DNA from 4 places in the Mixta hanseatica genome. Region 1 is predicted to be linked to each of the others. Evidence: predicted binding sites of a transcription regulator. Region 1 holds the regulator's gene; each other region holds the start of a gene.
The links. The regulator sigma-54, encoded in region 1, starts transcription at its own class of promoters, with help from an activator protein. The targets are predictions, from matches to a motif close to GTTGGCACANNTTTCGCTNT.
Positions count from the first base shown of each region.

Region 2: glnA (glutamate--ammonia ligase) is a predicted target of sigma-54. The motif match lies at 3,653-3,672, and genes of this name have one in related genera.
Region 3: glnK (P-II family nitrogen regulator) is a predicted target of sigma-54. The motif match lies at 3,356-3,375, and genes of this name have one in related genera.
Region 4: K6958_RS04685 (gamma-glutamyltransferase family protein) is a predicted target of sigma-54. The motif match lies at 3,383-3,402, and genes of this name have one in related genera.

Region 1 covers NZ_CP082904.1:527,035-532,846, reverse strand. Annotated here, with positions in the region: gene K6958_RS02520 (calcium/sodium antiporter) at 1-86, shown strand, start outside; gene kdsD (arabinose-5-phosphate isomerase KdsD) at 101-1,087, shown strand; gene kdsC (3-deoxy-manno-octulosonate-8-phosphatase KdsC) at 1,105-1,671, shown strand; gene lptC (LPS export ABC transporter periplasmic protein LptC) at 1,668-2,243, shown strand; gene lptA (lipopolysaccharide ABC transporter substrate-binding protein LptA) at 2,215-2,766, shown strand; gene lptB (LPS export ABC transporter ATP-binding protein) at 2,772-3,497, shown strand; gene rpoN (RNA polymerase factor sigma-54) at 3,546-4,979, shown strand; gene hpf (ribosome hibernation promoting factor) at 5,003-5,290, shown strand; gene ptsN (PTS IIA-like nitrogen regulatory protein PtsN) at 5,484-5,812, shown strand, end outside.
Region 2 covers NZ_CP082904.1:4,213,476-4,219,287, reverse strand. Annotated here, with positions in the region: gene glnG (nitrogen regulation protein NR(I)) at 1-898, opposite strand, end outside; gene glnL (nitrogen regulation protein NR(II)) at 907-1,956, opposite strand; gene glnA (glutamate--ammonia ligase) at 2,096-3,505, opposite strand; gene typA (ribosome-dependent GTPase TypA) at 3,941-5,764, shown strand.
Region 3 covers NZ_CP082904.1:1,250,415-1,256,226, reverse strand. Annotated here, with positions in the region: gene K6958_RS05990 (YbaY family lipoprotein) at 1-518, opposite strand, end outside; gene tesB (acyl-CoA thioesterase II) at 735-1,595, shown strand; gene amtB (ammonium transporter AmtB) at 1,647-2,930, opposite strand; gene glnK (P-II family nitrogen regulator) at 2,967-3,305, opposite strand; gene K6958_RS05970 (SmdB family multidrug efflux ABC transporter permease/ATP-binding protein) at 3,567-5,336, opposite strand; gene K6958_RS05965 (SmdA family multidrug ABC transporter permease/ATP-binding protein) at 5,329-5,812, opposite strand, start outside.
Region 4 covers NZ_CP082904.1:1,002,362-1,008,173, reverse strand. Annotated here, with positions in the region: gene K6958_RS04710 (amino acid ABC transporter ATP-binding protein) at 1-178, opposite strand, end outside; gene K6958_RS04705 (amino acid ABC transporter permease) at 159-815, opposite strand; gene K6958_RS04700 (amino acid ABC transporter permease) at 812-1,477, opposite strand; gene K6958_RS04695 (transporter substrate-binding domain-containing protein) at 1,488-2,276, opposite strand; gene hpxU (MurR/RpiR family transcriptional regulator HpxU) at 2,475-3,314, opposite strand; gene K6958_RS04685 (gamma-glutamyltransferase family protein) at 3,435-5,021, shown strand; gene hpxX (oxalurate catabolism protein HpxX) at 5,034-5,216, shown strand; gene K6958_RS04675 (AtzE family amidohydrolase) at 5,213-5,812, shown strand, end outside.

The DNA of each region.
Region 1 (5,812 bases):
GTCGTCGCGCCGGGGCTATTTTATTGGCCGGCTTTATCGCCTGGGTAGCGGTGCTCTACCTGCAGCCATTTAGTCTCAACGGATAAAGGACTGAATATCAATGACTCACATCATGCTCGAGCCCGGATTTGATTTCCAACAGGCCGGTAAAGAAGTGCTGGATATTGAACGTCAGGGGCTGGAACAGCTCGATCAATATATTAATGATGATTTTACCCGCGCCTGCGAAATGATGTTCTATTGCCAGGGAAAAGTCGTGGTGATGGGGATGGGAAAATCGGGGCATATCGGCAAGAAAATGGCGGCGACTTTCGCCAGTACCGGCACGCCCGCCTTTTTTGTTCATCCCGCCGAAGCCAGCCATGGCGATCTGGGCATGGTCAGCACCAGTGACATTGTGATCGCCATTTCCAATTCCGGCGAATCGAACGAAATCCTGGCGCTGATCCCGGTGCTGAAGCGGCTTAAAGTGGCGCTGATTTGCATTACCAGCCGCCCGGAAAGCAGCATGGCGCGTGCAGCGGATATTCACCTGTGTGTTAAAGTGCCGCATGAGGCTTGTCCGCTCGGCCTGGCGCCAACCTCCAGCACCACGGCGACGCTGGTGATGGGCGATGCGCTGGCGGTTGCCCTGCTTAAGGCGCGCGGCTTTACTGCCGAAGACTTTGCCCTTTCTCACCCTGGCGGCGCGCTGGGCCGCAAGCTGTTACTGCGCGTCAGTGATATTATGCACAGCGGCGATGAGATCCCCCATGTGACCCAGGAAGCGTCGCTGCGCGATGCGCTGCTGGAAATTACGCGTAAAAACCTGGGCATGACGGCGATTGTGGACGATCTGATGCATATCAAGGGGATTTTCACCGACGGCGATTTACGCCGCGTTTTTGATATGGGCATCGATTTTCAAAACGCTTCCATTGCCAGCGTGATGACGCCGGGCGGCATTCGCGTACGGCCCAACATGCTGGCGGTTGACGCCCTGAACCTGATGCAAAGTAAGCATATCACTGCCGTGATGGTGGCCGACGGCGACCAGCTGATCGGTATTGTACATATGCATGACATGCTGCGCGCTGGCGTAGTATAAACCGGATGGAAATAAGAATGACGCAAGCAACAGACGTCGTGGAGACCTGCTACGGCGCGGTCAGCCAGGACGTAATGACACGCGCCGGCGAGATTCGCCTGTTAATCTGCGACGTGGACGGCGTAATGTCCGACGGCCTGATTTATATGGGCAACAGCGGCGAAGAGCTGAAAGCGTTTAACGTGCGTGACGGTTATGGCATTCGCTGCCTGCTGACCTCGGATATCGAGGTCGCGATTATTACTGGCCGCCGGGCTAAGCTGCTGGAAGACCGTTGCCAGACGCTGGGCATTACACATCTTTACCAGGGGCAGTCCGATAAGCTTTTGGCCTTCCGGGAACTCCTGGATAAACTGTCGCTAACCCCGAATCAGGTTGCCTACGTCGGCGACGATTTAATTGACTGGCCGGTAATGGCCAATGTTGGCTTAAGCGTTGCGGTGGCCGATGCGCATCCGTTGCTGCTGGGGCGCGCTCACTATGTAACCCGCATCGCCGGTGGGCGCGGCGCGGTACGCGAAGTCTGCGATCTTATTTTGATCGCCCAGGATAAGTTTGATGATGCCAAAGGGCAATCGGTATGAGTAAAACCAGGCGTTGGATAACGCTACTGTTGGCGTTAATTGCCATTATCTTGATCGGCTGGACGCTGGCCGGCAACGATGACGATCAGGGTCAGGTGGAAACAAACGGTCAGGAACCAACCTACACCAGCGCGAATTCCAGTACCGTGGTCTATAACCCTACCGGCAGCCTGAGCTACAAGCTGGTGTCCGATAAGGTGACCTACTTTTCTACCGATGAGATCAGCTGGTTCGATAATCCGCTGATGACCACCTACGACGAAAATAAGGTTCCAGCCTGGTCAGTACGCGCCGATAAAGCCAAACTGACAAAAGATCGCATGCTTTATCTCTACGGTCACGTTGAAGTCAACAGTCTGGCTAAAGATGCCCAGCTCGAGCGGATCAAGACCGATAATGCGCAGGTTAACCTGGTTACGCAGGATGTGATGTCCAACGACCAGGTCACTCTTTATGGCCGCAGCTTTAATTCCACTGGTATGAAGATGCGCGGTAATTTACGGACGAAAACGGCCGAGCTGATTGAAAAGGTCAAAACAAATTATGAAATCAATGAACAACCACAGCCTTAAACTCCTGCTGATCGGCTCTTTGCTGGCCACCAGCCTGCCGGCCCTGGCGTTAACCGGCGACTCTGAAAAGCCGGTTAATATCAATTCGGCCAATCAGGCGCTGGATATGCAGGGCAATGTCGCGACCTTCACCGGCAACGTTATCGTGACCCAGGGCTCGATTAAAATCACCGCCGATAAAGTGGTCGTGACGCGTCCCGGCGGCGACAGTAAAAAGACCGTTGTTGACGCCTACGGCAATCCGGCCACCTTTTATCAGCTGCAGGACGATGGCAAACCAGTAAAAGGCCACGCGGCGAAAATGCACTATGAACTGGCGAAAGATTTCGTCGAGCTCACCGGCAACGCCTATATTGAGCAGCTGGACAGCAATGTTAAAGGCGATCGCATTACCTATCTGGTCAAAGAGCAGAAAATGCAGGCCTGGAGCGAAGGCGATAATAAGCGCGTCACCACGGTGCTGGTGCCTTCGCAGTTGCAGGACAAACCCGCTTCATCTACTAGCCAACAGAAGAGCCGCTGATTCCTATGGCAACACTAATCGCTGAAAATCTGGCAAAAGCCTACAAAGGCCGCCGCGTGGTGGAAGATGTCAGCCTGCAGGTTAAATCAGGCGAGATCGTCGGCCTGCTTGGTCCGAACGGCGCCGGCAAAACCACAACGTTTTATATGGTGGTGGGAATTGTGCCGCGTGATGCGGGCCGCATTGTGATTGATGACGAAGATATCAGTATTCTGCCGCTGCACGCCCGCGCCAGACGCGGTATCGGCTACCTGCCGCAGGAGGCATCCATCTTTCGTCGTCTGAGCGTGTATGACAACCTGATGGCGGTGCTGCAGATACGTGAAGATCTCACCACCGAGCAGCGTGAAGACCGCGCCAAAGAGCTGATGGAGGAGTTCCATATTGAGCATCTGCGCGACAGCCTCGGCCAGGCGCTGTCAGGCGGTGAACGCCGCCGCGTTGAAATTGCGCGCGCGCTGGCGGCCAACCCCAAGTTTATTCTGCTGGATGAGCCGTTCGCCGGGGTTGACCCTATTTCAGTTATTGATATCAAAAAAATCATCGAGCATCTGCGCGACAGCGGGCTCGGCGTGCTGATTACTGACCATAACGTGCGTGAAACCCTTGCCGTCTGCGAACGCGCTTATATCGTCAGCCAGGGCCGTTTAATCGCCCACGGCACCCCGGAAGCGATCCTGGCCGATGAGCAGGTAAAACGTGTCTATTTGGGTGAAGAGTTCAGACTCTGATATGGTGTCAGTTATGACGGTGTTTTATCAGGAATCTTTATTCTGAATATGAAGCAAGGTTTGCAACTCAGGCTCAGTCAACAGCTTGCGATGACTCCGCAGCTACAGCAGGCAATTCGTTTGCTGCAGCTTTCTACGCTGGAACTTCAACAGGAGATACAGCTGGCGCTGGAGAGTAATCCGTTGCTTGAGCAGACCGATATCCACGAGGAAGTCGACTCACGCGACTATGTCGAAAGCGAAGCGCTCGACACACGTGAGGCGTTGGAACAAAAGGATATGCCGGAAGAGTTGCCGCTTGATGCAACCTGGGATGAGATCTATACCGCCGGTACGCCTTCCGGCACCGGTAATGATTACCGCGATGACGAACTACCGGTTTATCAGGGCGAAACTACCCAGACCTTGCAGGATTACCTGATGTGGCAGGTAGAGCTAACGCCGTTTAGCGATACCGACCGCGCCATCGCCACCTCTATCGTCGACGCCATTGATGACACCGGTTATCTTACCGTTACGCTTGATGAGATCCGCGATAGCATCGGCGATGAAGATGTGGCGCTGGATGAGGTCGAAGCAGTACTCAAACGAGTGCAACGTTTCGATCCGGTTGGCGTTGGTGCCCGTAACCTGCGCGACTGCCTACTGGTCCAGCTTTCTCAATTCGCGCGTGATACGCCCTTTTTGGCTGAAGCGCAGCTGATTGTCGATCAGTACCTCGATCTGCTGGCGAACCATGATTTCCGCAGCCTGATGCGGGTGACGCGCCTGAAAGAGGATGTGTTAAAAACCGCGCTGGCGCTGATTCAGTCGCTCGATCCGCGGCCGGGCCAGTCGGTGAACACCCGCGAGCCGGAATATGTCATTCCTGATGTGCTGGTGCGCAAAACCGCCAACCGCTGGACCGTGGAGTTAAACGGCGACAGCGTGCCGCGCCTGCAGATTAATCAGCAATACGCCGCGCTGGGTAGCTCTGCGCGTAGCGACAGCGATAGCCAGTTTATTCGTACCAATTTACAGGATGCGAAGTGGCTGATTAAAAGCCTGGAAAGCCGCAACGATACGCTATTGAAAGTAACGCGCTGTATCGTTGAGCAGCAGCAGGCTTTTTTTGAGCAGGGCGAAGAATTTATGCGCCCGATGGTGCTGGCGGATATCGCTCAGGCCGTTGATATGCATGAATCCACCATTTCCCGCGTTACCACCCAAAAATATCTGCACAGCCCACGCGGCATTTTCGAACTGAAATACTTTTTCTCCAGCCATGTGAATACCGAGGGCGGCGGCGAGGCCTCCTCAACCGCTATTCGCGCGTTGGTGAAAAAGCTGATCTCGGCGGAAAACCCCGCCAAACCACTGAGCGACAGTAAGCTCACTACCCTGTTGTCTGAACAAGGCATTATGGTGGCACGCCGTACCGTCGCGAAGTATCGCGAGTCTTTATCCATCCCGCCATCAAATCAGCGTAAACAATTGGTTTGATCATCACTGAGAAGGAAGACGCTATGCAACTCAATATTACCGGGCAACACGTTGAAATCACGACCGCGTTACGTGAGTTTGTGAACACCAAATTTGCCAAACTGGCGCAATATTCCGACCGGATAACCCAGGTTCGTATTGTGCTAAAGGTAGAAAGAGTGCAGCAGATAGCGGAGGCGACGCTGCATGTTAGCGGCGGCGAACTGCACGCAACGTCTGAAGCAGATGATATGTACGCGGCGATTGATAGTTTAATCGATAAGCTGGCGCGCCAGCTAACCAAGCATAAAGACAAGTTAAAACAACACTAACCTTCACGCGGCTGAAGGAAAAACAGGCCGTCAGGTTGCCGGATGCGGTAACATGACAGACCGGGGGCGAGCTTTTTCGCCCCGTTTTTCCATTCATGCCGGCTGGCGAAGCGTTGCCGCTTTTCTTTCTCGTCGCAAGACGCGTAAAGTAGCGCGATGTGTCAGTAAATGTGAACACGCAAGTGAAACTATGATGAACAACGAACTCTCACTGGAACTCAGCTCTGTACTTAGCCTTGACTGTACCCGCAGCGGCGTACACTGCCAGAGTAAAAAGCGGGCACTGGAAATCATCAGTGAACTGGCTGCTAAACAGCTTAACCTGCCCCATCAGACGGTTTTTGAAGCCATTCTGACGCGCGAACGCATGGGCAGTACCGGTATCGGTAACGGTATTGCTATTCCTCACGGCAAGCTGGAAGAGGATACGCTGCGCGCCGTGGGCGTTTTTATCCGCCTCGATCAGCCTATCGCCTTTGATGCGATTGATAACCAGCCGGTTGATATCCTGTTTGCCTTGCT
Region 2 (5,812 bases), 620 kb from region 1:
GATGGAACAAATCCTCCCTGAATTTTCCTTCCTGCACGCGCAACTCCAGATTTTGGTGCGTTGCCGCAATGATGCGCACATCGACTTTTACCGGCGCATAGCCGCCGACACGATAAAACTGCCCGTCCGCCAGCACACGCAGCAGGCGGGTTTGCACATCCAGCGGCATATCGCCGATTTCATCCAGAAACAGCGTACCGCCGTCCGCCTGTTCAAAGCGTCCCTGACGGATTTGGTTTGCGCCGGTAAACGCGCCTTTTTCATGGCCGAACAGTTCAGACTCAATCAGGTCTTTCGGGATCGCCGCCATATTCAGGGCAATAAAAGGCGCTTTAGCGCGAGGGCTGTGACGATGCAGCGCATGCGCCACCAGCTCTTTGCCGGTACCGGACTCGCCATTAATCAGCACGCTAATTGAAGAGCGCGACAGGCGGCCGATAATGCGGAATACATCCTGCATCGCCGGGGCTTCGCCAATAATATCGGTAGTCGGGCCGCTGACCGGCCTGTCACGCGGCTGCTGCTGCTCCTGATAATGGCTGATGGCGCGTTCCACCAGCGCGACGGCTTCATCAATATCAAACGGCTTGGGCAAGTAATCGAAAGCGCCCTGCTGATAAGCGCTCACTGCCGCATCCAGATCGGAGTGAGCGGTCATAATGATGACCGGCAGCATCGGATGCCGCTGTTTAATTTGTTTTAATAGCGCCAGACCATCCATGCCAGGCATACGAATATCTGACAGTAAAACGTCTGGGGTTTTGCTCGCGAGCGCTTCCAACACCTCATTGCCACTTTCAAAGGTGGCACAGCTTAAACCGGCTCCCGTAAGTGCACGTTCAAGCACCCAGCGGATGGAGCTATCGTCATCGACGATCCAAACTATCCCTCGTTGCATAGAAACCTCTACTTACGAATCGGCAGGTAAATCGAAAATTCGGTATGGCCTGGCCAACTGCTGAATTCTATTTTTCCAGAATGTTGATCGATCAGGCTGCGAGCGATGGAAAGCCCTAATCCCGTGCCGCCCTCCCTTCCGCTGACCATGGGATAAAACAGCGTATCCTGAAGCTTTGCAGGAATGCCCGGCCCGTCATCCTCCACGTCAATCCGCGCCACCAGCCGGTAACGGGTGCCGTGCAGCGTTAGCTGGAAAGCGGTACGGGTGCGCAAAGTAATGGTGCCGCCAGCTTCGCCCAGCGCCTGTAACGCATTACGCACCACATTCAGTAACACCTGTTCTATCTGATCGGGGTCATGAGGCAGCTCCGGCAGGCTGGGATCGTAATCGCGCACCAGGGCGATATTCTCCGGCAGCTCCATATTGACCAGATTCACCACACGTTCCGCAACCTGATGGATGCTCTGCGTGACGTGCATACCGGGCTGCTGCGGTCCTAACAGACGGTCTACTAAATTACGCAGCCGATCGGCCTGCTCAATAATGACTTTGGTATATTCCGTCAGCGACGGGTCGGGCAATGCTTTAGCCAATAGCTGTGCTGCGCCGCGTAGCCCGCCCAGGGGGTTTTTAATCTCATGAGCCAGGCCCCGCACCAGATCGCGCGCCGCCACCTGCTGCGCATGCTGGATCTGCTCCTGGCTGAGACGGCGTTGATTATCCATCGGTGCCATTTCCAGTAGGATAAGGCCATCTGGCAGGCGCTGCGCCGTCAGCGACATAATATGGGCGCGTCCATCCACCACTAGCGTCACTTCGCTGTCGGTAAATCCCTGACCTGCGGCCAGGCTTTCCTGCATAACGGTAATGTTCAGAGAAAAATAACCCATCAGCTCTGGCAGCGGCGTGCCAAAAAGCTTGCGGGAACTTTGCGCTAACAGCTGCTGTGCCGCTGGATTGGCGTAATGAATAACCAGCTCGTCATCAACCAGCAGGATGCTGTTAATCAGGGAATTGAGAATCTGCCCGGCATCGGGCAACAGGCCAGTTGCCATACAGCGTTCTCCTGCACCATATTAGTGCATTATAGTTTCGGCATTGATAACGCGACATTCCGACCGTTGGCAAGGTGGAGAAAAAAGCCCATCCGAAGATGGGCTGAAAGTTTCCACGGCAACAAAAAACTCAAACCAATTAAACGCTGTAGTAAAGCTCGAACTCTACCGGATGCGGCGTCATGCGCACGCGTTCCATTTCAGACTTACGCAGCTCGATGTAAGCATCGATGGCGTCATCGGTAAATACGCCGCCACGGGTCAGGAACTCGCGGTCTTCGTTCAGCGCGTTCAGCGCTTCTTCCAGCGAACCGGCCACTTTTGGAATCTCAGCTTCTTCTTCCGGCGGCAGGTCATACAGGTTTTTATCCATGGCATCGCCAGGATGGATCTTGTTGATGATGCCGTCCAGGCCAGCCATCAGCAGCGCAGCGAACGCCAGGTACGGGTTCGCCGCCGGATCCGGGAAGCGCGCTTCGATACGGCGTGCTTTCGGGCTGGAAACCACTGGAATACGGATTGACGCAGAGCGGTTACGCGCAGAGTAAGCCAGCATAACCGGCGCTTCGTAACCCGGAACCAGACGCTTATAAGAGTTGGTAGTAGGGTTAGCCAGGGCGTTGATCGCTTTAGCGTGTTTGATTACGCCGCCGATATAGAACAGCGCCATTTCAGACAGGCCGCCGTACTTGTCGCCAGCGAACAGGTTAGTGCCGCCTTTTGACAGGGACATATGACAGTGCATGCCGGAACCGTTATCGCCAAACATCGGCTTCGGCATAAAGGTCGCGGTTTTGCCGTAGGCGTGCGCCACGTTATGCACCACATATTTGTAGATCTGAATTTCGTCCGCTTTCTTCACCATGGTGTTGAAACGGGTTGCCACTTCGTTCTGACCAGCGGTCGCCACTTCGTGGTGATGCGCTTCAACCACCAGACCCATCTGCTCCATGGTTAAACACATGGCGGAACGGATGTCCTGTGAGGAGTCAACCGGCGGTACCGGAAAATAGCCGCCTTTCAGGCCCGGACGGTGGCCTTTGTTGCCGCCTTCATATTCTTTGCCGGTGTTCCATGCCGCTTCGATATCATCGATAGCAACATGAGAGCCGGACGTGCTGCTGCCGAAACGGATATCGTCGAACAGGAAGAATTCCGGCTCTGGTCCAAACAGCACGGTATCAGCGATGCCGGAAGAGCGCAGAAAATCTTCAGCGCGCTTAGCAATGGAACGCGGGTCGCGGTCATAGCCCTGCATGGTGCCTGGCTCAAGGATGTCACAACGGATGATCAGCGTAGAGTCTTCAAAGAAGGGATCAAGCACGGCTGTGGTCGCGTCCGGCATCAGTACCATGTCTGATTCATTAATGCCTTTCCAGCCGCCGATGGAGGAACCATCGAACATTTTGCCGTCTTCGAAGAAGTCTGCGTTAACCTGATGCGCCGGAATGGTCACATGTTGTTCTTTACCTTTGGTATCGGTAAAACGCAGGTCAACAAACTTCACTTCGTGTTCGTTCATCATCGAGAGAACGTGTTCAGCAGACATACTCAACTCTCCTGGTAATTGTCATTGTCGTCGTGGAAAGAGAACTTCATGCTGGCAGGCGCGTAAAGATGTGCGTACAGCGGGCAACAAAGTACTCAGACAAGCTATCAACCGTTGTGGAAACTGTCGTTTTGGCTTGAACAGATTAAAGCGAATTTTGTGCCAACTTTTTTATTCGGGCCAAAAAGCGCTATTATACGCATTCTCGTGAAACGAGGGATGCACCATGATGGATATCGCGCACCATTATAGTGCAATTGAGTAGAGTTTGGGCACTGTTATGGTGCAGTTGATCAATCAGGTGCATTTTTTGCACTGAAAGCGGTGTTTAAGGCAAGCCTTGCAGCATTCTTTCTTTGATATTTGTGATCCTGTTCAGTCCTTCGATTAATCCGTGTACAATAGCGCGCTATTTCTAATGCCTGAGGCAAAGCTGTGATCGAAAATTTGCGTAACATCGCCATTATTGCGCACGTTGACCATGGGAAAACCACCCTGGTTGATAAACTGTTGCAACAGTCTGGTACTTTTGATGCCCGTACTGAAGCAACCGAGCGTGTAATGGACTCCAACGATTTGGAGAAAGAGCGTGGGATTACCATCCTCGCGAAAAATACCGCCATCAAATGGAACGACTATCGTATCAACATCGTTGATACCCCGGGACACGCCGACTTCGGTGGTGAAGTTGAGCGCGTTATGTCCATGGTTGATTCAGTGCTGCTGGTTGTCGACGCGATGGACGGCCCAATGCCGCAGACGCGTTTCGTGACCAAAAAAGCCTTTGCTCATGGCCTGAAACCGATCGTGGTTATCAACAAAATTGACCGTCCGGGCGCACGTCCTGACTGGGTTGTCGATCAGGTGTTCGACCTGTTCGTAAACCTGGACGCGACTGACGAGCAGCTCGATTTCCCGATTATTTACGCTTCTGCACTGCAGGGTATCGCTGGCGTTGACCATACCGATATGGCCGACGACATGACCCCGCTGTACCAGGCGATTGTTGAACACGTTCCGGCGCCGAATGTTGACCTGGACGGCCCGCTGCAGATGCAGATCTCTCAGCTGGACTACAACAACTACCTGGGCGTTATCGGCATCGGTCGTATCAAGCGCGGTAAGGTGAAACCGAACCAGCAGGTAACGATCATCGATAGCACCGGCAAAACGCGTAACGCGAAAGTCGGCAAAGTGCTGGGTCACCTTGGCCTGGAGCGTATCGATACCGATCTGGCTGAAGCGGGCGACATCATCGCTATCACCGGTCTGGGCGAGCTGAACATCTCCGATACCATCTGCGATACGCAGAATGTCGAAGCGCTGCCGCCGCTGAGCGTGGATGAGCCGACCGTAACCATGTTCTTTAACGTCAACACCTCACCGTTCTGCGGTAAAGAAGGTAAATACGTTACTTCACGTCAGATCCTGGATCGTCTGAAGAAAGAGCTGGTACATAACGTTGCGCTGCGCGTTGAAGAAACCGAAGATGCGGATGCGTTCCGTGTTTCCGGTCGTGGCGAACTGCACCTCTCCGTACTGATCGAAAACATGCGTCGTGAAGGCTTTGAGCTGGCGGTATCCCGTCCGAAAGTTATCTTCCGCGAAGTGGATGGTCGTAAGCAGGAACCGTTTGAAAACGTGACGCTGGATATCGAAGAACAGCATCAGGGCGCGGTTATGCAGGCGATGGGCGAACGTAAAGGCGACATGAAAAACATGGACCCGGATGGCAAAGGCCGCGTACGTCTCGACTACGTGATCCCAAGCCGTGGCCTGATCGGTTTCCGTAATGAATTCATGACCATGACTTCAGGCACCGGTCTGCTGTACTCCACCTTCAGTCACTACGACGACGTCCGTCCGGGCGAAGTGGGTCAGCGTCAGAACGGCGTGCTGATCTCTAACGGCCAGGGCAAGGCTGTTGCCTTCGCACTGTTTGGTCTGCAGGATCGCGGCAAGCTGTTCCTGGGCCACGGTGCGGAAGTTTACGAAGGGCAGATTATCGGCATTCACAGCCGCTCTAACGACCTGACCGTAAACTGTCTGACCGGTAAAAAACTGACCAACATGCGTGCATCCGGTACGGACGAAGCGACGACGCTGGTACCGCCGATCAAGATGACGCTGGAGCAGGCAATCGAGTTCATTGATGATGATGAACTGGTTGAAGTTACTCCGACCTCCGTACGTATTCGTAAACGTCACCTGACGGAAAACGATCGTAAACGCGCTTCACGCGGCAGCAAAGACGTTTAACGTTACGCTAACGCGCATAAACGCCGTTAAATGGCCCCTTACGGGGCC
Region 3 (5,812 bases), 720 kb from region 1:
GTAACCTGCGTTGGCGACGTCGCCGGAATGCTTGTCGCCGCGCCGCTTTGGGTCGGCATGGCCACCGATGTGGCAGGCACCAGCGTCAGGTCGATTTTTGTACCGCCATTATTGATGGCCGGTTTAACCGATTCGGTCATAAAAATCACTCTATTATCCAGGGTGATCGCGGCGCTTAACAGAATACGCGCGTCAGGCTGAATATCGGCAGGATTAAAGGGCAGAGTGAAACGGAAAGGCGCCTGTTTACCTTCGGTAACGACCACGCGCTGCGCCAGTACTTTAGCCGGGGCATTTGCCAGCGAGGCGTCTGAGAGGGTTACCGTTAAGGCCGCGTTAGGCGGTAATGCAACTTTCTGACGAATATAAATCGAACCGCTCACGTTAGGCTGGGCAATTACCGGTTGTCCTGCTAACTCTGCGCCCGGAGTCGGAATGGGGATATTTGCACTTTTATCTGCACAACCTGCAAGGGCAACGGCCAGCGCTGCTCCGCTCATTACATGCCAGAATTTCATTGATAACCTCTCCTTCTGATCAATGTCGTATCGGCGACAAATTGGCCGAAACAGCTATAAAACGCTGTATGTGCTTAATTCTGGCACAGGATTCACTTTTTTGCCTGGCGGCCGCCCGCTTCATTTTTGTTAACCGAACCTTTAACGTGTGGCGACAGTTGCAGAGACTGGTCGGATCTCGCAAACTAAACCGGTAACGTTATCGAGGAACGTCTCATGAGCCAGGCATTAACCAATTTACTTAACCTGCTGCAGCTGGAAAAACTAGAGGAAGGCCTGTTTCGCGGCCAAAGCGAGGATTTAGGCCTACGCCAGGTATTTGGTGGACAGGTAGTGGGTCAGGCGCTGCATGCAGCCAAGCAAACCGTGCCTGTTGAACGCAATATTCACTCTTTCCACAGCTATTTTCTCCGGCCCGGCGATAGCCAGAAAGCGATTATTTATGATGTTGAAACGCTGCGGGATGGCTATAGCTTTAGCGCACGTCGCGTTTCCGCCATTCAAAACGGCCAGCCTATTTTTTATATGACCGCCTCTTTCCAGGCGCCGGAAAGCGGATTTGAGCATCAAAAGCCAATGCCTGAGGTTCCCGGCCCGGAAGGCTTACCCAGTGAAACGGAAATCGCCCAGCAGCTGGCTGCGATGATCCCGGAAAAGGTGCGCGCGAAGTTCCTGGCCGAGAAACCGTTGGATATTCGCCCGGTGACCTTTCACAATCCATTAAAGGGCCATGTCGACGCGCCGACGCGCCAGGTGTGGTTACGTGCGAACGGCGCCATGCCTGACGATGCGCGCATACATCAATATCTGCTGGGCTACGCATCCGATCTTAACTTTCTCCCGGTTGCGCTTCAGCCGCATGGCAAAGGGTTCCTTGAGCCGGGTATGCAGGTCGCTACCATCGATCACTCAATGTGGTTTCATCGTGCGGTCGATTTAAATCAGTGGCTACTCTACAGCGTGGAAAGCACCTCAGCTTCCAGCGCGCGCGGCTTTGTGCGCGGAGAGTTTTATACGCAGGAAGGGGTGTTAGTGGCCTCCACCGTGCAGGAAGGCGTAATGCGGCAACGCAGTTAATAACATAAAAAAGGACGATGCCAGGCATCGTCCTTTTTTACTTAATGCGTTTTACTGATTGTAGGCGTTCTCGCCGTGGCTGTTGACGTCCAGACCCTCGCGCTCCTGATCTTCCGGTACGCGCAGCCCTACCAGCATATCCGCCACTTTGAAGCCGACAAAGGCTACCACGCCGGTCCAGACGATGGTCAGGATCACGCTAAGCAGCTGTACCCAGATCTGATGGCCCATGGTCACGCCCTCAGCGTAACCCACGCCGCCCAGCGAAGAGGAGGCAAACACGCCGGTCAGAATGCAACCCACAATACCGCAAACGCCATGGACGCCGAACACATCGCAAGGATCGTCCACGCGCAGCCATTTTTTCAGTACCGTAACGCCCCACAGACCGGCCAGACCGCCAATCAGACCGATCAGCAATGCACCGCCGACGCCGACATAGCCACAGGCAGGCGTAATCGCCACCAGACCCGCGATAAAGCCGGAACTGGCGCCCAGCAGCGAAGGCTTCCCACGCAGCGCCCACTCGCCAAAGGTCCATGTCAGTACCGCACCCGCCGTCGCCACCACAGTATTCAGGAAGGCCAGCGCCGCTATTTCATTCGCCGCCGCCGCCGAGCCGGCATTAAAACCAAACCAGCCAACATACAGGATGGCCGTACCGGTAAACACCATCGGCAGGTTGTGGGGTTTAAAAGCTTCTTTGCCAAAGCCGGCGCGTTTACCTACCAGATAAGCGCCAACCAGACCGGCAACGGCGGCATTAATATGCACCACGGTACCGCCGGCAAAATCCAGCGCGCCATCCTGCGCCAGGAAGCCGCCTGCCCAGACCATATGGGCGATCGGCAGATAAGCCAGCGTCAGCCAAATCACCACAAAAATCAGCACGGCGGAGAAACGGATGCGTTCGGCAATGGAACCGACAATTAGCCCGACGGTAATACAGGCAAAAGAGGCCTGAAAAACTACATGAATATATTGATAGAAGGTGCCGCTTAACGCAGTCAGGCTGATATTTTTTAACATCACCCAGTTCAGGCCGCCGAAGAAGGCATTACCTTCGCTAAACGCCAGGGAATAGCCATACAGCACCCAGATAACGCAGACCATGGCGAAGGTTACTGAAACCTGCGTCAGTAGTGAAAGCACGTTTTTAGCGCGGATCAGGCCGCCATAAAACAGCGCTATCCCCGGAATCGTCATAAACAGCACCAGCGCGGTGCAAATCATCATAAAGGCGTTATCCGCCTTATCCGCAACGGCAGGCGCCGCCATCGCCAGCGATGGTAACAGCGCCAGGCCAGCGAGGCCTTTGGTCATTAATTTATTCATTTTTATTCCATCCCATCACAATATACAGAACCCGGCTTAAAGGGCGGCTTCGTCAGTTTCACCGGTGCGAATACGGATTACGCGCTGCAACTCAGCAACAAAAATTTTGCCGTCGCCAATTTTGCCGGTATAGGCCGCCTTGCTGATGACATCAACCACTTCATCCAGCTGGTCGTCGGCAATAGCAATATCAATTTTGACTTTCGGCAGGAAATTCACGCTGTATTCAGCGCCACGATAGAGTTCGGCATGGCCTTTTTGCCGACCGAATCCCTTAACTTCCGTTACGGTCAGTCCCTGGATGCCGATAGAAGAGAGCGCTTCGCGCACGTCCTCCAGTTTGAATGGCTTAATGACTACGGTAACCAGCTTCATACGCTCCCCTCACTTAATCATGTTGGTCAGGCATCTGACACAAGAGGACTAAAGCAAAGGATGTGCCAGCTGTGCGGGAAAAGTAAAAGTGTCGCGGTAAGCCGCAGAACAGCGGCCTGCTCAGAATAAGCAGGCCGTGAGCGGGGAAAAAGGAGCGGGAGCAGCCAGAAAAAATGCACCTTTATGGTGCGTTAAGCCGCTTCAGCGTGCATTCATAGGGAACTTTCTGATAATCATGCCTGAAAAGAGTGCGAAAAAGCGTCATGTACCTTCGGCAATGCCCGTTGTCAGCTCACTCCCCACCTGCTGCAACTGATACATCTGCCAGTAACGCCCCTGTTGCGCCAGTAGCTGAGGATGCGTCCCTTGCTCAACCGCCTGGCCACGATGCAAAACTAAAATCGTATCGGCCTCGGTAATAGTAGAGAGCCGGTGCGCGATAACCACCAGCGTGGTTTTCTTTCTGACTTCCTGGAGGGCGCGCTGAATTGCCTGTTCGGTACCGGAATCGATATTGGCTGTCGCTTCATCCAAAATAAGGATTTGCGGCTCGGCAACCAGTACGCGCGCCAGCGCCAGCAGCTGTTTCTGTCCTACCGACAAATTATTGCCTTGTTCATTAAGACGGGTATGGATGCCGTCGGTAAGGCCGCGCGCCAGCTCCGCCAGCTGAACGGCTTCCAGCGCCTCCCATACCGCCTGCTCGCTAATATCGCGTCCCAGCGTCACATTGGCGAAGAAGCTGTCGGCCAACACCACCGGATCCTGCTGTACCATCGCCACCCCCTGACGCAGCGCCTGATGGCTGAACTGATCCAGCGGACGCCCGTCCAGATAAATGCGGCCCTGCTTCACCGGATAATAGCCCATCAACAGGCTGGCAAGCGTGCTTTTCCCGCTGCCGGTATGGCCGACCAGCGCGACAAAACTACGTGAAGGCACCTGTAGTGAAATATCCTCCAGCACATTGCGTCCGTCACGATAGGCAAAGCTAAGATGCTCAATATCAATGCGGCCGCTGTGTAACGGCTGCTGCTCCTGACCGTAATGCTGACGCGGCGCATCCATTAATTCAAAAATACGCTCGCCGGCCACGATAGCCTGCTGCAGCATCGATTGCTGCGTGGTTAATTCAATCAGCGGCTCGTTTAACCGCCCCAGATAGCTAATAAAGGCGTACAGCACGCCGACTTCAAATACGCCGACCGTAGAGAAACTAAACAGCATCAGCAGCCCGCACAGAATGGCGGCGGAAAACAGACTGAGCAATGGCCGCAGCAAAAACCCATCCAGCCTTAACGTCTCCATACGCGCCAGATAGTGCGAACGGCTGGCCTCCCCTATCCGTTCGCCGAACCGTGCCTGCTGACGGAACTGCTGGATAACGCTCATGCCGTTAATCACTTCGTTGAAACCGTTATTGATATCGGCCAGGTAGCTGCGCACCCGTCGAACAATCGGCGTGCTGTAACGCTGATAAATCAGCATCACGGTCAGCACCAGCGGGAAAATCACTACCGCCACCAGCGCCATCCGCCAGTCCAGGCTAAACATGGCGATCAGCATCGCGCCAATTAACGCCGCGCTGCGCAGGACGGTCGCCACCACCGTGACCCACAGATCTTTGATCACTTCGGTATCGTTGGTTACGCGTGAGATAATCTGGCCTACCGGCTGCTGATCAAAGGCGCTGAGCGGCTGCCGCAAAGCGGCGTCCATCACATCGGAGCGCAGACGCTGTACAACTCCCACCGCCGCCTGGTTAAACAGCAGCGCCTGCCAGTAATGTAGCAACGCCGCCAGCGCCTGCAGCAGAATAAAAGCGCTGGCCAGCCCAACCGCCAGCCCAATGGGCATCCGGTGCTGAGCCACTAAATTATCGATAAAGTAGCCGATCAGCACCGGGCCCAACACCTCGGCAGCGGCGGCGACCCATAGCATCAGCACCGCCAGCGATAGCGCTTTGCGCCAGGGTTTGCCATAGGAGAGTAGCCTTTTCAGCGTCGGCCAAAGTTTTCTGGTATCAGCCATGATGCTTCTCCTCGCTGCTACGGCTATCTTCATCCTCATTCAACGCGGCCTCCAGTTGCTGATAGCGATACATATCGCTATACCAGCCTGGCTGCTGTAACAGTGCGTTATGATCGCCGCGCTGCGCCACCACGCCCTGCTGCATAACCAGGATCTCATTCGCCTCGGTCAGCGCCGACAATCGATGGGCGCTGATAATCACCGTGCGTCCCTGGCCCCAGCGGAGCAGGTTATGCAAAATCTGGTGCTCGGTACGCCCATCTACCGCCGAAAGCGCATCATCCAGAATCAGGATTTCGGCATTCAGCAGTAGGGCACGCGCGATAGAAATGCGCTGTTTCTGGCCACCGGAAAGCATCACGCCGCGTTCACCCACCTCGGTTTCATATCCCTGCGGCAAACGCAAAATATCCTCATGTACGCTTGACAACTTAGCCGCACGTTCTATGTCATCGCGGCTGGCGCCGGGACGGCCC
Region 4 (5,812 bases), 480 kb from region 1:
TGCTGCCTTCCTGATACCCTTCCAGCCCATTCATGCAGCGCAGCAGCGTGCTTTTTCCCGAGCCGCTGCGGCCGATGATCGAAATCACTTCGCCGCCTTCGATATCCAAATCGACCCCCTTCAGCACGTGGTTTGCGCCGTAATATTTCTGAACCTGATTAACGGTGATCAGCGGCATGGCATTTCTTCTCCAGATACTGGCTGTAGCGCGACAGCGGGTAACACATCAGGAAATAGCCCAGCGCCACCAGCCCGAAAACCCGGAACGGCTGGTAGGTGACGTTGGTGAGAATGGTGGCGGCTTTGGTCAGTTCGACGAAGCCGATAATCGACGCGAGCGCGGTGCCCTTGATTACCTGTACCGCAAAGCCGACGGTAGGTGCGATGGCGATGCGCAGCGTCTGCGGCGCGATAACGCGCAGCAGCGTCTGGCCGAAATGTAGCCCCAGACAGCGCGACGCCTCCCATTGTCCCGGCGGCAGCGCCCGAATGCTGCCGTACCAGATATCCACCAGAAAGGCGCTGCTGTAGAGCGTTAGCGCCAGCGCGGCGGCGGTCCAGGGCGACAGGTCGATGCCGAACAGCGCCGGGCCGAAAAAGGCGAGAAATAGCTGCATCAGCAGCGGCGTGCCCTGAAACAGCTCGGTATAGCCGCGCACCAGGCGCTGCGGCCAGCGACGGCGCGTCAGGCGTAGCAGCAGCAGCGGCAGCGTCATCAGCGCCCCGCCAAGAAACGCCGTCAGCGATAGCAGCACCGTCCAGCGCGCCGCCAGTAGCAAATTGCGCACGATATCCCAGTCGGTAAAGGTGTTCATCGCATGGCTCCAAACCATTTTCGGCCCGCTGCCAGCAGCAGCTGGCGCATCATCATCGACAACAGCAGATAGATCAGCGTCGAGACCAGATAAACTTCAAAACTTAAAAAGGTGCGTGACTGGATCAGGTTGGCGGCAAAGGTCAGCTCCTCGTAAGAGACCTGCGATACCACCGACGAGCCGAGCATCACGATAATGCACTGGCTGACCAGTGCCGGATAGATGCGCTGCATGGCGGGCGGCAGCACGATGCGCAGAAAGGTTTGCGTATAGCTCAGCCCTAGCACGCGCCCCGCCTCCCACTGTCCTTTCGGCGTCGCCTGAATGCCGGCGCGGATAATCTCGGTGCTGTAGGCGCCGAGATTGATCAGCATCGCCAACAGCGCCGCTTCTCCCGCCGTCAGCTTCAGCCCGGTCGCCGGCAGGCCGAAGACGATAAAAAAGAGCTGCACCACAAATGGTGTGTTGCGGATCAGCTCGACATAGCCGCCCCACAGGCGGCTCAGCCAGTTCGGTTTGCCGCTGCGCAGCGCCGCGCCGAGGATGCCCAACGCCACGCCGCCCAGCGTGGCCAGCACGGTCAGTTGGATAGTGACCCACGCCCCCGCCAGCAGCTGCGGCCAGTAAGGCCACAGCGCGCTAAAGTTGAGTTGCCCGCTCATCAGGTTGCCCTTAAGCGCCGAGATTGGCCGGCAGCGGTGCTTTCAGCCACTGCTGCGATAGTTTGTTCAGCGTGCCGTCCTGAATGCCCTGTTCAATTAACGCGTCGATCTTCGCCTTCAGCACCGGTTCGCCTTTTTTCAGGCCGATATAGCAGGGCGAATCTTTCAGCATAAACTGCGCGACCGGCGCTTTATCGGCGTTCTGACGCGCGATGGCGGCCACCACCAGGTTGCCGGTGGCGACATACTGCACCTGCCCGGAGAGATACGCGGAAAGCGTGGTGTTGTTATCCTCGTAGCGTTTTACCGTCGCCTCTTTCGGCGCCACGCCGCTCAGCACCATATCCTCCACCGCGCCGCGCGTAACGCCGATGCTTTTGCCGCTCAGCGCCGCCGCATCGTTCAGCTTCTGTTCGCCTTTCGGTCCGAATACGCCCAGGAAGAACGGCGCATAGGCGCGGCTGAAATCGATGGCGTTGGCGCGTTCGGGATTTTTACCGAGGCTGGAGATCACTAAATCGACCTTATCGGTTTGCAGATAGGGCACGCGGTTGGCGCTGGTTACCGGCACCAGCTGCAACTTTAGTTTCATCTGGCTGGCGAGGTATTTCGCCATATCGATGTCGTATCCCTGCGGTTGCAGATCGGTGCCGACCGAACCAAACGGCGGGAAGTCCTGTGGCACCGCCACGCGAAGCACGCCGCGCTGCTCAATCGCCTGTAGCCCGTCGGCCAGCGCACTGCCCAACTGCATAACCATCAACGCCGCGCCCATCATGACCATGGTTAATTTTTTCATATCTGCTTTGCCCCGGAGTGAAATGTTGCAACAAAAGGTTCGTCATAAAGCTTTTTGCAACTAATGTGCCAGGTGATAAACGCAAGGGATGACAGCGAAGAAAAGCGCAGAACGGCCCGTTTAACGGGCCATCAGCAACAGGGGAAAAGAGAAAAAGTCGTGTACTGTAAAAGGGCAAGGCACCAAAATGGTGCCCCATTAACGCTGTTCCAGCTCGTCCAGTTGCTGATAAAGATCGGCGATAGCGTGGATGCGTTGACGTCCCTGCGCCAGCCCCTCATGCAGCAACGCGTTAGCTAACAGGCTGACCAGACTCATGGCGGCAGAGTAGCTGTCAAAGGCGGAAACGCTGTCGAGCGGCGTGCAGAGCGACCAGCGCGCCAGTGGAATAATCGATTGCGCCTGCGGCTCGCACAGCAATACTACCGGCACCGCCTGTTGCTGCAGCTGTTGCAGCACGGCTTTCATCAGGCGCGGCCGCCGCCGAAAGGCGACGGCCACCACCAGATCCTCCGCGCCGATATCCACCAGCTCTTCGCTCAGCGTCTGGCCCGGCTGTGGCAGAACATGTACCTGCGCCCGCGCCTGCAGCAGCTGCTGACGTAAATGCAGCGCTACCGGCCAACCGTTACGCATGCCGATAATAAAGATACGCCGCGCCTGCCCCAATGCCGCGATAATTTCGCTGAAACGCTGCGGATCGATGCTGTTCACCCACTGCGTCAGGTTGGCCATCTCCTGCTTATAGTGGCGCGACAGCAGCGTATTGCCCTGTACCGCATCGCGGTTATCGGTCAGCGGCATGCCGCTCTGACGCAGCGTGCGCAGCTCATCGCGCATATCTTTATATTTTTCATAGCCAAGACGCTTAAACAGGCGGCTGACGGTCGCTTTAGAGACCCCGCTCAGGCGCGCCAGCTCGGCGCTGTTATAGCTAATCAGATCGTCGAAATGGTCAAAAACAAAATTGGCAATGCGCTGCTCCTGCGGCGAAAGCTGACCGTAATGTTGTCGGAGGCGTTCATCAAGCTGCTTCATAAATTTCCCTGTAACTTTTGTTTCAATCTGACCATAGCATAAATCGATCCATCCTCGGTCGGGTCAAACCTGGAACAGCTCTTGCTTAACCCTTTTGTCCAGATCAAATAAGGGAACGCGATGATTCAGAGTAATATGGCGCCTCAGGGGATGGTGGTTACGCCGCATCACCTCGCCAGCGAAAGCGCGCTGGCCGTGCTGCGCGAAGGCGGGAACGCCATCGAAGCGATGGTGGCCGCCGCCGCGACTATCGCCGTGGTCTATCCGCATATGAACGGCCTCGGCGGCGACGGCTTCTGGCTGATCGTGCCGCCGCAGGGCGAGCCGATAGCTATCGACGCCAGCGGCGCAGCCGGCTCGCTGGCGCATCCCGATTTTTATCAGGGAATGACGCACATTCCTCATCGCGGCCCGCAGGCGGCGCTGACGGTGGCAGGCACCGTTAGCGGCTGGTCTGAAGCGCTGATGCTGGCCCATGAATATGGCGGATCCGCCCTGCCGCTGCCGCGCCTGCTGCGCGATGCGATTCGCTACGCCGCCGACGGCATTCCGGTTACGACCTCGCAGGCCGCCGCAACCCAGGCCAAACAACAGGAACTGGCCCATCAGCCCGGCTTCGCCGCCACCTTTATGCCTGACGGCGCTCCGCCGCGTCCCGGCAGCCGCTTTACCCAACCCGCGCTGGCCGCGACGCTGGCGGAACTTTGCGAGCACGGACTGGAGAGCTTTTATCGCGGCCCGCTGGCGCATCGCCTGGCGCAGGGCATGGCGCAGCTGGAAATGCCGATCATGCTGGAAGATTTACAGCGCCATCGGGCAAAACGCCGCAGGCCGCTGCGCCTGACTCATCAGCACGGCGAGATTTATAACATGACGCCGCCCACCCAGGGACTGGTTTCGCTGGCGATCCTCGGTATTACCGACAGCCTGGATATGGCCCAGGCGGATGAAGTAGAAACAATTCATCGTATTGTCGAAGCCACGAAACAGGCCTTTGCCCTGCGTGACCGCTATATCACCGATCCGCTGCATATGCGCGAAGAGATGCAGACGCTGCTGGACAGCGGCCTGCTGGCGGCCAGCGCACAGCAAATCGATCCGCATCGCGCCGCGCCGTGGGGAAGCGGACGCGGACCCGGCGATACCGTCTGGATGGGGGTAATGGATAGCAGCGGCATGGCCGTCTCCTTTATTCAGAGCATTTATCATGAATTCGGCAGCGGCGTGGTGCTGCCCGATACCGGCATTGTCTGGCAAAACCGTGGCGCAGCCTTCAGCCTGCAGCCTGACCACTTACTGACGCTGCTGCCCGGTAAACAGCCGTTCCACACCCTTAACCCCGCCGCGGCGCGTTTGAACGATGGCCGCCTGATGGTTTACGGATCGATGGGCGGCGACGGCCAGCCGCAGACCCAGGCAGCAATATTCACCCGCCATGTGATTCAGGGCATGCCGCTTCAGCAGGCGGTAAGCGCCCCACGCTGGCTGCTGGGCAGAACATGGGGTGAATCCTCAGACAGCCTGAAGCTGGAGGGCCGCTTCAGCGCCGATACGCTGGCCCGGCTGGCGGCGTTAGGCCATCAGGTAGATACGCTGCCGGACTTTAGCGAAGCGGTGGGTCACGCTGGCGCGATTGTGCGTCATACCAACGGCATGCTGGAAGGCGCTTTCGATCCGCGCAGCAACGGCAGCGCGGCGGGTTTCTGACAGGAGAGAAAAATGAAGGTAAACGACTGGACAAGCTACCTCGACCAAATGACGGCGATGCTGGAGATTGAGTTGGATGAGACGCGCCGCGCCGAGCTGCTGCTGCAATTCAGCCGGATTGCACAGATGGCTGAGCCGCTGCTGGCTTTCCCGCTGGATGAACGGCTGGACGTGGCGGGAGTCTATCAGGCATGAAATTAACTGAATTATCCATCAGCCAATTGCAGCAGGCGCTGCAAAGCGGCGAGCTGAGCGCCAGGGAGATTGCGGATGCCACCCTGCGCGCCATTGAGCAGCAAAATCCGCAAATTAATGCCTGGACGACGATCGTTGCCGATCGCATGCGGCGGCAGGCGGATCGTCTTGATCGTTTGCGCCGCGAGGGTGAAGCGCTGCCGCCGCTGGCGGGCGTGCCTTATGCGGTAAAAAATCTGTTTGATGTGACCGGTGAGCGTACGCTGGCCGGCGCCAGCCTGTTTAGCAATCGTCCACCCGCGGAGCGCGATGCCTGGGCAGTAAACCAGCTCAGCCAGGCGGGCGCGCTGCTGAGCGGCATGCTTAATATGGATGCTTACGCCTACGGCTTCACCACCGAAAACAGTCACTATGGCGCGACGCGCAATCCTCACGATTTACAGCGTATCGCCGGCGGATCCTCCGGCGGATCGGCGGCAGCCGTGGCGGCGGGACTGGTTCATTTTTCTCTTGGCAGTGATACCAACGGTTCAATTCGCGTGCCCGCTTCACTATGTGGTATTTACGGCCTGAAGCCCACCTTTGGTCGCCTGTCG